Regions from separate parts of the Dietzia sp. IN118 genome, predicted to be linked through region 1. Evidence: predicted binding sites of a transcription regulator. Region 1 holds the regulator's gene; each other region holds the start of a gene.

Region 1 (3,273 bases):
GGCGGCGCCGGCAGATGTCGCCGACGAGGTCCGTGCTTCACTGGACTTCCTCGTCGGGCGCGGATTCCTCGCCCGCCATCCCTCGGATGTGCTTCCACATCTGGAGCGACATGTGCGGGCGGTCGGCCTCCGGTTGGACCTCGCGGAGAAGTCACCCGCGCGGCACGGCAAACTCACGGCGAAGCTGAACCGCTCCGAGTCGATCGTCGAGGAGGCGTGCGCCGCGCTGCGACGGCGGCCGGGTGGCGCACGGGTGTGCCGGGACCTGCGGTGGATGCTCGCCGAGTACCGGGTGGGGTTGTTCGCGCAGTCACTGGGTACCGCACGGCCGGTATCGGCAGAGCGGATCGACAAGGCGGTGGCGTCTGCGCTCGCCCCGCGGTCGTCCCGATGACGCCGAGTGGTCAGCGGCTCGTGCGGCGCTCCCGGAGGGCGATGATCTCGCGTTCGAAGTCGTCGGCCGAGCTGAACTGCTTGTACACGGACGCGAACCGCAGGTAGGCGACCTCGTCCAGATCCTGCAGAGGGCCCAGGATGGCGAGCCCGATCTCGTGGGCGGGAACCTCGGACGCACCGCCGGATCGCACAGCGTCCTCGACCTGTTGGGCGAGGCGACGCAGAGCGTCCTCGTCAACCGATCGTCCCTGGCACGCGCGGCGGACACCCCGGACGACCTTGTCCCGACTGAACGCCTCGGTCACCCCGTTACGCTTGAGAACCGTCAGCAGAGGTGTCTCGAGCGTCGTGAACCGGTGTCCGCACCGGGGGCACTCCCGTCGACGCCGGATCGCCTGACCCTCGTCGACGGATCGTGAGTCGATTACCCGGGAGTCCTCGTGGTGGCATGTCGGGCAGTACATTCCCGTGGGGCCCTTCGTCGACCGGAGTTCACGCGTCCGGGATCGTGCCTGACGGAACGCGGGGGCGGTAGACCACCGCCCACGGTCCATTCTAGGAGGCCCGCTGCCCGGTCACGCGTAGGCGGGTCCACCGAGGAAGGCCACTGCGAGAAGCATGATCACGCCGAATGCGATCCCGCACGCCAGTAGTGCCCAGGCCGGCACGTCGTCGACGACCCCGGTGGACAGCGGTGCCTCGACGTGGCACGCCCGCACGCGGTCCGTGGAGACCGGGCGCACGAGCACACGGCGACCCGGGGCGACCGACGTGACGGCGGCCGGACGGGCGGCCACCCGCGGCCGGACGAGATTCTCCGCACGCGAGGACGTGACGGCGGGCCGACTGCCCTCCGGTCGGGCCAGGGTGCGTCGCGGCGCACGGGTGGACCGCACTGACGCGTCACCGGGCCGGTCGAGGTGCGCGACCCGTCCACGATGGTCGTCGGGGCAGACCTCGGTCCACCGCGCGGCCGGACGTGTGTGGGACTGAAGCTCGACAACGGTCATGGTGGCTCCCTACTCGATACGGTGTGCGATGTGGATTCGCACACCTGTATGTGTTCCTCAGTACATCTGTTCGAATCCGAACTCCCCTAGAGTTGTATCACGCGACTCCGACACAGTCACGATCCACCGAGGAACTTCTTCGAACACCTGTGTGGCGCGCCGCAGTCCTTGGCACTAGGGTGTAGACAGATCACAACGTCGAACATCCATTCGCCGAAGGGACCACACGAGATGCCGAAGCCCGATTTCGAGTCACTTACGGACCGACAGAAGAGCGTTCTGCTCCACATCCACGACACCGTCAAGGAGCGTGGTTATCCGCCGAGCATCCGCGAGATCGGGGACGCGGTCGGCTTGCAGTCCACGTCGTCGGTGGCGCATCAACTCCGCACGCTGGAGAAGAAGGGCTTCCTGACGCGGGATCCGCACAAGCCGCGGGCGGTCGACGTCCACGGTGTCCCGGGGCAGAAGTCACGGGGTCGTCGGTCACCTGCTCCGGAGCCCCAGCGTCCGGGCGGCGCGGTCGAACCCGTTTACGTCCCCGTGCTCGGCCGGATCGCGGCGGGCGGGCCCATCCTCGCGGAGCAAGCCGTCGAGGATATCTTCCCCCTGCCGTCGGACCTCGTCGGATCAGGTGATCTGTTCATGCTCAAGGTCGTGGGCGAGTCGATGATCGACGCCGCCATCTGCGATGGCGACTACGTGGTGGTCAGGCGGCAGAACGTCGCGGACAACGGGGAGATCGTCGCCGCCATGATCGACGGGGAGGCGACGGTCAAGACTTTCCGGAACGACTCGAGCGGAGTCTGGTTGCTGCCCCACAATCCGTCGTTCAGCCCGATTCCGGGCGAGCACGCGACGATCCTCGGCAAGGTCGTGACAGTGTTCCGGAAACTCTGAGTCCCGGTTCGAACGACGCGCCGCCCGTCCCCGAAGGGGTCAGGCGGCGCCGTCATGTGGACCGCGGGCGGCGAACTCGTCGAGTTCGCCGGCCACGGACGCGGGCAGGCGGACCACCAGCCGGGTTCCGTCCTGGGTGTGTTCCTCCTCGACCACCGCGCCCTCGGCGTGGACCCGCGACACCACGTCCCCGCGGGAGTACGGGACGGACAGGGTCACCTCGGTGTCCCCGGAGGCGACGATCTGCGTGATTCGCTCGAGGAGTTCGTCGACACCCTGCCCGGTGACCGCCGAGACGAACACGGCGTCGGGCAGCGCGTGGTGCAACTCGGTGAGGACCACGGGATCCGCGGCGTCGATCTTGTTGATCACCAGGAGTTCCCGAGGCCGCTCCGCGTTCTGCTCCTCGACCACCTCGTTGATCACCTTGCGCACCGCCTCGATCTGGCGGAGCGGGAAGGCATCCGAACCATCCACGACGTGGAGGAGCAACTCGGAGTCGACGACCTCTTCCAGTGTGGACCTGAACGCCTCGACCAACTGGGTCGGCAGGTGTCGGACGAATCCCACGGTGTCCGTGAAGACGACTGCTCTGCCGTCAGGCAACTCGGCCTTGCGCGTCGTCGGGTCGAGTGTGGCGAACAGGGCGTTCTGAACCAGGACGCCGGCTCCGGTGATCCTGTTGAGCAGGCTCGACTTCCCGGCGTTCGTGTAGCCGGCGATGGCGATGGACGGCACCGGAGTGGAACGCCGTCGGTGCCGTTTGGTGTCCCGGGCCTGCTTCATCCCCTTGATGTCCCGGCGCAGACGGGCCATCCGCTCGCGGATCCGACGCCGGTCGGTCTCGATCTTGGTCTCACCGGGGCCACGAAGACCGACGCCGCCGTTGCTCCCGGCACGACCGCCCGCCTGGCGGGACAGCGACTCGCCCCACCCACGCAGACGGGGGAGCATGTACTCCATCTGG
Region 2 (3,273 bases), 590 kb from region 1:
CTCTGGGGCCGGTGCCGCGGGTGGTAGTGCCACGGCTCCCGCCCTCTCCGCCGCCGAGGAGCGGGCACTCACCAAGGAGATGTCGAAGATCGAGCGGCAGATGGGCAAGCTCGACAAGCGCGAGGCCGAGCTCCACAAGGCCATGGCCGATGTCTCGGCAGGGGCGATGGACACCGAGAAGCTGGCCGCCCTGGACCGCGAGCTCAAGGACGTCTCCGCGGAGAAGGACACGCTCGAGGAGCGCTGGATGGAACTGGGCGAGCAAATCGAGGGTTGAGGCGCCCGGCCGGCCGACCTAGGCAGCCGACTGCGACCCCGGTTCGCGCTCTGCAGCGTGGAGTCGCTGTTCCGCCTGAGCGCGCAGGTACCTCCGTTCGGAGGCGCGACGGTGCCGGGTGTGCGGTTGGCGCTGCGATCCGGGTATGCCGTCTCCGGTTCTGCCGGCTTCGGCGGCCTCCTTCTGTAGCCGGGAGCGTTCGGGGTGTCGCGGTGCGCCGAACTCCGCCAATGGGCCGGTGGGGGTGGTGATGACGCGTGTCCCGGGGTCCTTGTCGGGATGGTTCGGACCATGTATCCACACGTAGTCCCCGTCAGTGCTCCGGTAGTAGGCCCAGATGCCATCGGTCTTGAGGCGATGGTGGGTGCGGCAGATGCTGCCGAGGTCGTCGCTGGTGGTGTATCCGCCGCGTTGGGGATCGTCGTGGTCGAAGGGGATGATGTGGTCGAGGTCCGTCTTGTCCGCCGGGGTCTGGCAGCCGGGGAAAACGCAGGTGCCGTCGCGACCCCGACAGAAGCGGGCCAGTGCCTCCGAGGGGTTGTACCGGCGGGAGGCCTCACTGTCCGGGTCCGCGAGCGTGTCGATCGCGTCGAGTCTGCGCCTGGCGAATCGCTGCAGTTCATCGGACGTGAAGCGACTGACGGGGCCGTAACCTGCCACGAACAGGCCCCGGAAGTCCGCGTCCCCGTCGTCGTAGGCGTGGATCACGACCCGGCGGGCCGCGGCCATCGCGTCCGGGTCCGTGGGGTGGTCTCCGTCGGGTGCGGGCAGACAGGTCCAGCCGCGGCTCAGGGCGAGGAGGCCGGCGGCCCTGAGTTGCCCGATCGACCGGGGGTCGTCTGTTGCGGCGGTGCGGACCAGGGCTTCGATCCGCTCGGTGATCTCCAGGCCGTCGACGGCTGAGAGGGTCGCGGTGAGCAGCGCGAGATCGCCGGTGACCGGCGTCATCTTCACGTTCTGCTCTCGCCGAGCCTGTTGTGCGCGGGCGTCCGCTCCCACGGGGTCGCAGCTCGCGACGTGCTTGCTGAGCATCTTGCGCAGTGGCCCGATCCTGGGAGGGTGGGTTCGGCGCCTCGTCGGTGCGAGTCCCTCGCTGATGCGGCGGTCGAGTTCCGGCATGAGACGGTCCTCCACCAGGGCGGTCTCCTCGGCGATGGCGTGGGCCGCGTCGACTCCGATCCACCCAGTCGTCAGCAGTGTCGCGGTGAGAGGCAGCCGCTCGGTCAGTTCTATGGCGGTGGCCACCAGCCGAAATGCCCCGCGGCGGGACAAAGCCATCGAGGCGCTCACCATGGTCGCCGCCGTGTCCAGGGGATCGCGTCGCTGGTCGTTCTGGGTTGACCTGGATACGCAGTCGTACGCAAAGGCCACAGTGCGGCCTTCGGCAGCGTTGATCGCCCGCTGCGCGAGATAGCCGCGTCGCTGTCCGGGGTCCCATCGGCTGAAGGCCTCAGGGACGACGACGTCGGTGGCGGGGGTAGGCACCGTCGTGAATCCCGGCGGGGTCACGAACGGCGAGTGGGCGGTGTCTGTTGGGCTCATGGTTCGACTGTATGTTCGAGGTACGACATGGTCGGGAGAAAAAGCTGGCGCGGTCGTGACCTGCGGTGCCCTGGATGCCCCGTTCAGGGCGCCGCAGGTCAGACGGCACTGCGGTTCAGATGGCACTGCGGTTCAGACGGCACTGCGGTTCAGGCGAAGGCGTTGACGGCAGCAGGCAGCGCGGCGGCGTAGGTGAGGCATGGCGGTACGGCGTGCCACCGCGCCCGGGCGCTCGATGGATACCGGCAGCCCGTGGGCCCGGGCGGCGTCTGCAGCCTCGTGACCTGCGGTGCCCTGGATGCCCCGTCCAGGGCGCCGCAGGTCAGACGGCACCGCGGCTCAGACGGCACCGCGGCTCAGACGGCACCGCAGCTCAGACGGCACCGCGGGTCAGACGGAGGCGTGGACTGCAGCCAGTAGCGCGTCAGGGTCCGTGAGGTCCGGCAGGACGGTGTGGGCGCCGGCGGCGCGGAGGTCGTCGGCGGAAACCCTGCCGGTGGCGACAGCCACGCAGACGGCACCCGCGGCGCGCGCCCCGCGGACATCGTGCACGTGATCGCCCACGACCACCGACCGCCCGGGGGTCACGTCCACACCGCGGGCCCGGGCGGCGGCGAGGGCGTCGCGGACGAGGTGGGCGCGGTCCGCGTGGTGATCACCGAACGCGCCGAGTCCGGGATCGGGCAGCCCGTCGAAGCCACAGAGCCGCAGCTTGAGCAGCGCCGTCCGCCGCATGTTGCCCGTGACGATCCCCTGGTGCAGTCGCGGGTCCGCGGCCAGGGCGGCGACAGCCTCGTGGGCGCCGGGCAGGGGACCGCCACCACCGGCCAGGAGATCCTCCCCGAACGTTTCGCAGCGCCGGGCCACGGCGTCCATGAGGGAAAGGACCACCTCGTCGTCGTCGACACCTATCCCGTTGATCTCGAGCAGATCGGTGAGGATCGCGCGGTCGGTCCGTCCAGCGAAGGACGCGCCCATGACGGGGTCGCGGCCGAGGAGGTCGGCGAGCGCCGGGGTGATCATGCGGGTCCCGAAGCCGGCGGGGTCGAGGAGGGTGAGGTCGAGGTCCCACAGGACGAGTACGTCGCTCACGTCCCGAACGTCTCCAGCAGCGGCGCCAGCCAGGTGGTGAGGAAGGTGCGGAGGTCGTCGTCGGAGCGGGCCTCGGGCGAGTCCAGGCACAGCACCGACCAGCCCACGTGCACGCCCACCTCCGCGACCAGGTCCAGGCGGCCGGCCAGTTGCGGGAACCGCTCGGCGGCGGGGACGAGGAGCGCGACCGCGTACTGGCGGGCCCGTTCGGCGGAGCCGGGGTCGATGATGGGGTTCGAGCCGCCGCCGAGCGTGAGCGCGCGCAGGAGGGGATCGTCGAGGATGCAGTGGCGGCCCACCACCACGATCTCCACGATCAGCTCGAGGGGCGTCGTCGCGGCGTCGAGCACATCGGTGAACGC
Region 3 (3,273 bases), 410 kb from region 1:
CTCTGCCCTCTGGGCTCGAGCGGATCCGCCACGTGGTGGACGCGGAGACAGCCGCACTGAGCGTCCACACCGACGTCATGGACGGGGTGCTGCGCCACCTCGCCTCGATCCTCGACGTCGCCGGGGTGCTCGAGGCGGATCAGTTCTGGGACGAGACGCGGCAGTGCCTGGAGACCCTGGCTCCCGGCGGCGGTCGCGGCGGCGAGGGTCGCGGCGGCGAGGGGCACAACGGCGAGGACCACGACGGCGGGGACTACGACGGCCGGGTGCACGACGGCGAGGTGCACCGTCCCACCTGGGAGGCGCTGTTCGCTCCGCGGTTCAAGCACTCGTGTCTCAACCGCCTGCAGTTGCGTAATACGCGGCAGATGGTCGACCTGACCGATCAGGCCGGGTCATTGCAGTTCGCGGGGACGCTCGCCAACCCGCTCGTCTCCCGGCTGGTCCGGGACGACGACACGCCGGGCGAACCGCAGCGTCCCGCCCGCCCGGGCGCGGAGCCGGCGACGGTAGCGTCGACGGCATGAACGGACGGGAACTCCAGAAGTGCGCGGCGATGCGCGCCCGCGAACTGCCCGCGTCGACTCTGGAGTTCCCGTTCGGGCCGGACTTCGATGTGTTCAAGGTCCGCGGGAAGATGTTCATGTTCCACGCGGTCGTCAACGGCGAGCGTCAGGTGATCCTCAAGGCACTGCCGTCGGACTCGATGGCCCTGCGCGATGCGCACGCCGACATCACGCCCGGGTACCACATGAACAAGCGGCATTGGATCTCGCTGCACCCCGGCGGCACGCTGACCGCGGACATGGTTTTCGAGCTGGTCACCGAGTCCTACCGACTCGTGGTGTCGGGCCTACCCCGGGCACAGCAGCCCGTCGAACCGCACGCCTTCGGGCGCCAGCAGCGTTAGGTAGGCCGACGCCCACCACCCGGATCGACCCCGCCCCTTAGCCAGGGCCTTGGGGTTGGAGTCCGGGCGCGGGGCGCGGGGCGCGGAAGCCGCCTCAGTTCGCCGGAGTCAGCGCGGCTTCGGAGACAGAACCCAGTCGATCACCCACGGACCCCTCCACCGACTCGGTGGCGGACCCGGTGTCAATCTGATCCTCGAGCGACGCGCCGACCAGCGGCACACCGGACACCACCGCGCCGACGGAACCCTGGACGTCTCCCTCGAGCAGCGCATCCGCCGACTCGGCGACCGGGTTGAGGACCATGCAGATGACTCCCACCGGAACCTGCAACGGCACGCCCATCAGGTTGGCGGCAGCGCCGGCCGCCGAACCGAGATTGCACACGAGGGTGGCGGTGGAACCCAGCGGTCCGGAGGCGTAACCGGGCAGAGAACCTGTAACGGAACCGGGCAGCAGCTCGCCAGCCTCGCCGAGATAGCCCCCCTCGGTCTCCGATGCTCCCGGGAGGGAGTCGGAGCCGGCGGCTTCCGAAGTCTGGGCGGCGGCGGCCCCCGTAGAGAAGACGAGGAGCGCGGCGGCCACGGCTCCGGCACAGGTGATGGTCTTGGTCATGGAACGCCTCCGAGTTTGGGTCTACGGGGCATCCACCCCAAGCAATCAAGAAGAGTGGATCACACATTTCGCTGAAATGGGCGATCGGTGATTGCAATTCAATGGATAGGCCAGAAGCGGAACAAACCCTTGCCTGTTCGAATGTGTGTGCGTATCATGGAACACAGATTCGATACCGGGTAGGCGGCGCACGGGCAGGGGGTGGGGCACATGGGCGGTAACGCAGACGCCGCGACCGGTGGCCCGTCCCCCTCCTCGTCCGGTGGCCCCTCCTCGTCCGGTGGCCCGTCCCCGTCCGGTGGCGGCTCCGGTTCCGCGGCGCCCGTGTCGCTGTCGGGGTTGCGGGCGGCGGCGCGGGAGGGGTGGATGGGCGAGAATCGTGCGGCGGCGCGCCGGTTCGTGGCCTGTTACGAGTTGTTTGTCGAATGCCAGCGCCGGGAGGAGTCCGGGGCGGGCGGCGGTGAGTGTCGGCCCGGTCATGCGGTGCTCGATCCGATCGATGTCGCGGCGGGGTACGTGGTGTCGGCGATGGCGATCTCGACGGGCCGGGCCGAACGGATGATCACCTTCGCGCTCGATCTGCACCTGCGGTATCCGGCGATCCTGTCCGCGATGGCGCAGGGGCGGCTGGATCTGCAGGCCGCGAATATCCTGGCCTCGCAGATGGCCACCGTCCACGTCGATGTGCTCGAGGCGGTGCAGCGGCAGGTCGTCGAGGAGTATCTCGCCGCGATCGAGGGCGGGGTGCGCCTTGGTGAGAAAGCCATCCGCGGCAACGTCGATGCGATCATCGCCCGCTACGACGCCAACGGGATCCGCTTGCGCCGTCAGGAAGCGGCCCGCACCCGCGGGGTGCGGTTCCACAAGGGCGTCGACGGCATGTCCAGCGTGTCGGCGATCCTGGCCACCGAGGAAGCAGCCGTCCTGGCCGAGGCCCTCGACCAACGCGTGAAAGACCACAAGTGCGCCGACGCCCAAGCCGCCGCCAACACCCAAGCCGACACCGCCAACCCCGGCGCCGGCGGCGCTGGCGGCTCTGGCGAGGTCGAGGACTACTCGATCGCCGAGCGGCGCGCCGACGCCCTGATGTCCCTGGTGTGCGGCGATCCCGGCCTAGCCGGCACCCCCACCCGCCCCGGCCGGCCCGGCGCGCCTGGTGCCGGGGTGGCGTTGCGGCCGAAGGTCACCGTCATCGCCACCGGCAACACCGCCCGCGACGCCGGCGGCGCCCGAGTGGAGTTCACCCGCACCGGCCAGGCCGCCCTGCAAGCCCTGCTCGACATGCTCGCCACCAGCGACGGAGCCACCTTCGAACCCATCGACCCGCGCATCGGGGCCGCCGATGACGCCCGCACCGCCCTGAAATACCGGCCCGGTGCCCAGTTGGCCCGCCGGATCCGGCTGCGGGACGGCACCTGTCGCCACCCCGGCTGCGCGATCCCGGCCGAGGCCTGCGATCTGGACCATGTGGTGCCGTTCGATCACGCCAACCCCCAGCGGGGCGGACACACCGTCGAGGGCAACCTCGCGGCGATGTGCCGGCGCCATCACCGGTTCAAGACCTTCTCCGACTGGATCTACGACCTGCAGCCCGACGGCACCCTGCTGGTGCGCACCCCGGACGGTTCGACCATGCTCACCCGACCCTCCGGCCCACTGGCCGAGTACCGGCGTGAACAGGCCCACGCCGAAACCGAGGCGTGGACCCGGCAGCAACGCCGCAGCCCCGGGCCCACCGGTGACGAGCAGG

Evidence for each region. The regulator LexA, encoded in region 1, represses DNA repair genes until DNA is damaged. The targets are predictions, from matches to a motif close to CGAACANNTGTTCG.
Region 2: Q2K20_RS04890 (HNH endonuclease signature motif containing protein) is a predicted target of LexA. The motif match lies at 1,824-1,837, and genes of this name have one in related genera.
Region 3: Q2K20_RS09665 (HNH endonuclease signature motif containing protein) is a predicted target of LexA. The motif match lies at 1,662-1,675, and genes of this name have one in related genera.

Annotation. Positions count from the first base shown of each region.
Region 1 is NZ_JAUMSR010000001.1:1,579,362-1,582,634, reverse strand. Features, by position in the region: gene hrpA (ATP-dependent RNA helicase HrpA) at 1-394, shown strand, start outside; gene nrdR (transcriptional regulator NrdR) at 405-860, opposite strand; gene Q2K20_RS07695 (hypothetical protein) at 972-1,406, opposite strand; gene lexA (transcriptional repressor LexA) at 1,596-2,306, shown strand; gene hflX (GTPase HflX) at 2,346-3,273, opposite strand, start outside.
Region 2 is NZ_JAUMSR010000001.1:992,126-995,398, forward strand. Features, by position in the region: gene Q2K20_RS04885 (ABC-F family ATP-binding cassette domain-containing protein) at 1-277, shown strand, start outside; gene Q2K20_RS04890 (HNH endonuclease signature motif containing protein) at 296-1,819, opposite strand; gene Q2K20_RS04895 (HAD hydrolase-like protein) at 2,210-2,911, opposite strand; gene Q2K20_RS04900 (TetR/AcrR family transcriptional regulator) at 2,908-3,273, opposite strand, start outside.
Region 3 is NZ_JAUMSR010000001.1:1,992,873-1,996,145, forward strand. Features, by position in the region: gene Q2K20_RS09650 (GNAT family N-acetyltransferase) at 1-527, shown strand, start outside; gene Q2K20_RS09655 (MmcQ/YjbR family DNA-binding protein) at 524-910, shown strand; gene Q2K20_RS09660 (hypothetical protein) at 1,005-1,523, opposite strand; gene Q2K20_RS09665 (HNH endonuclease signature motif containing protein) at 1,734-3,273, shown strand, end outside.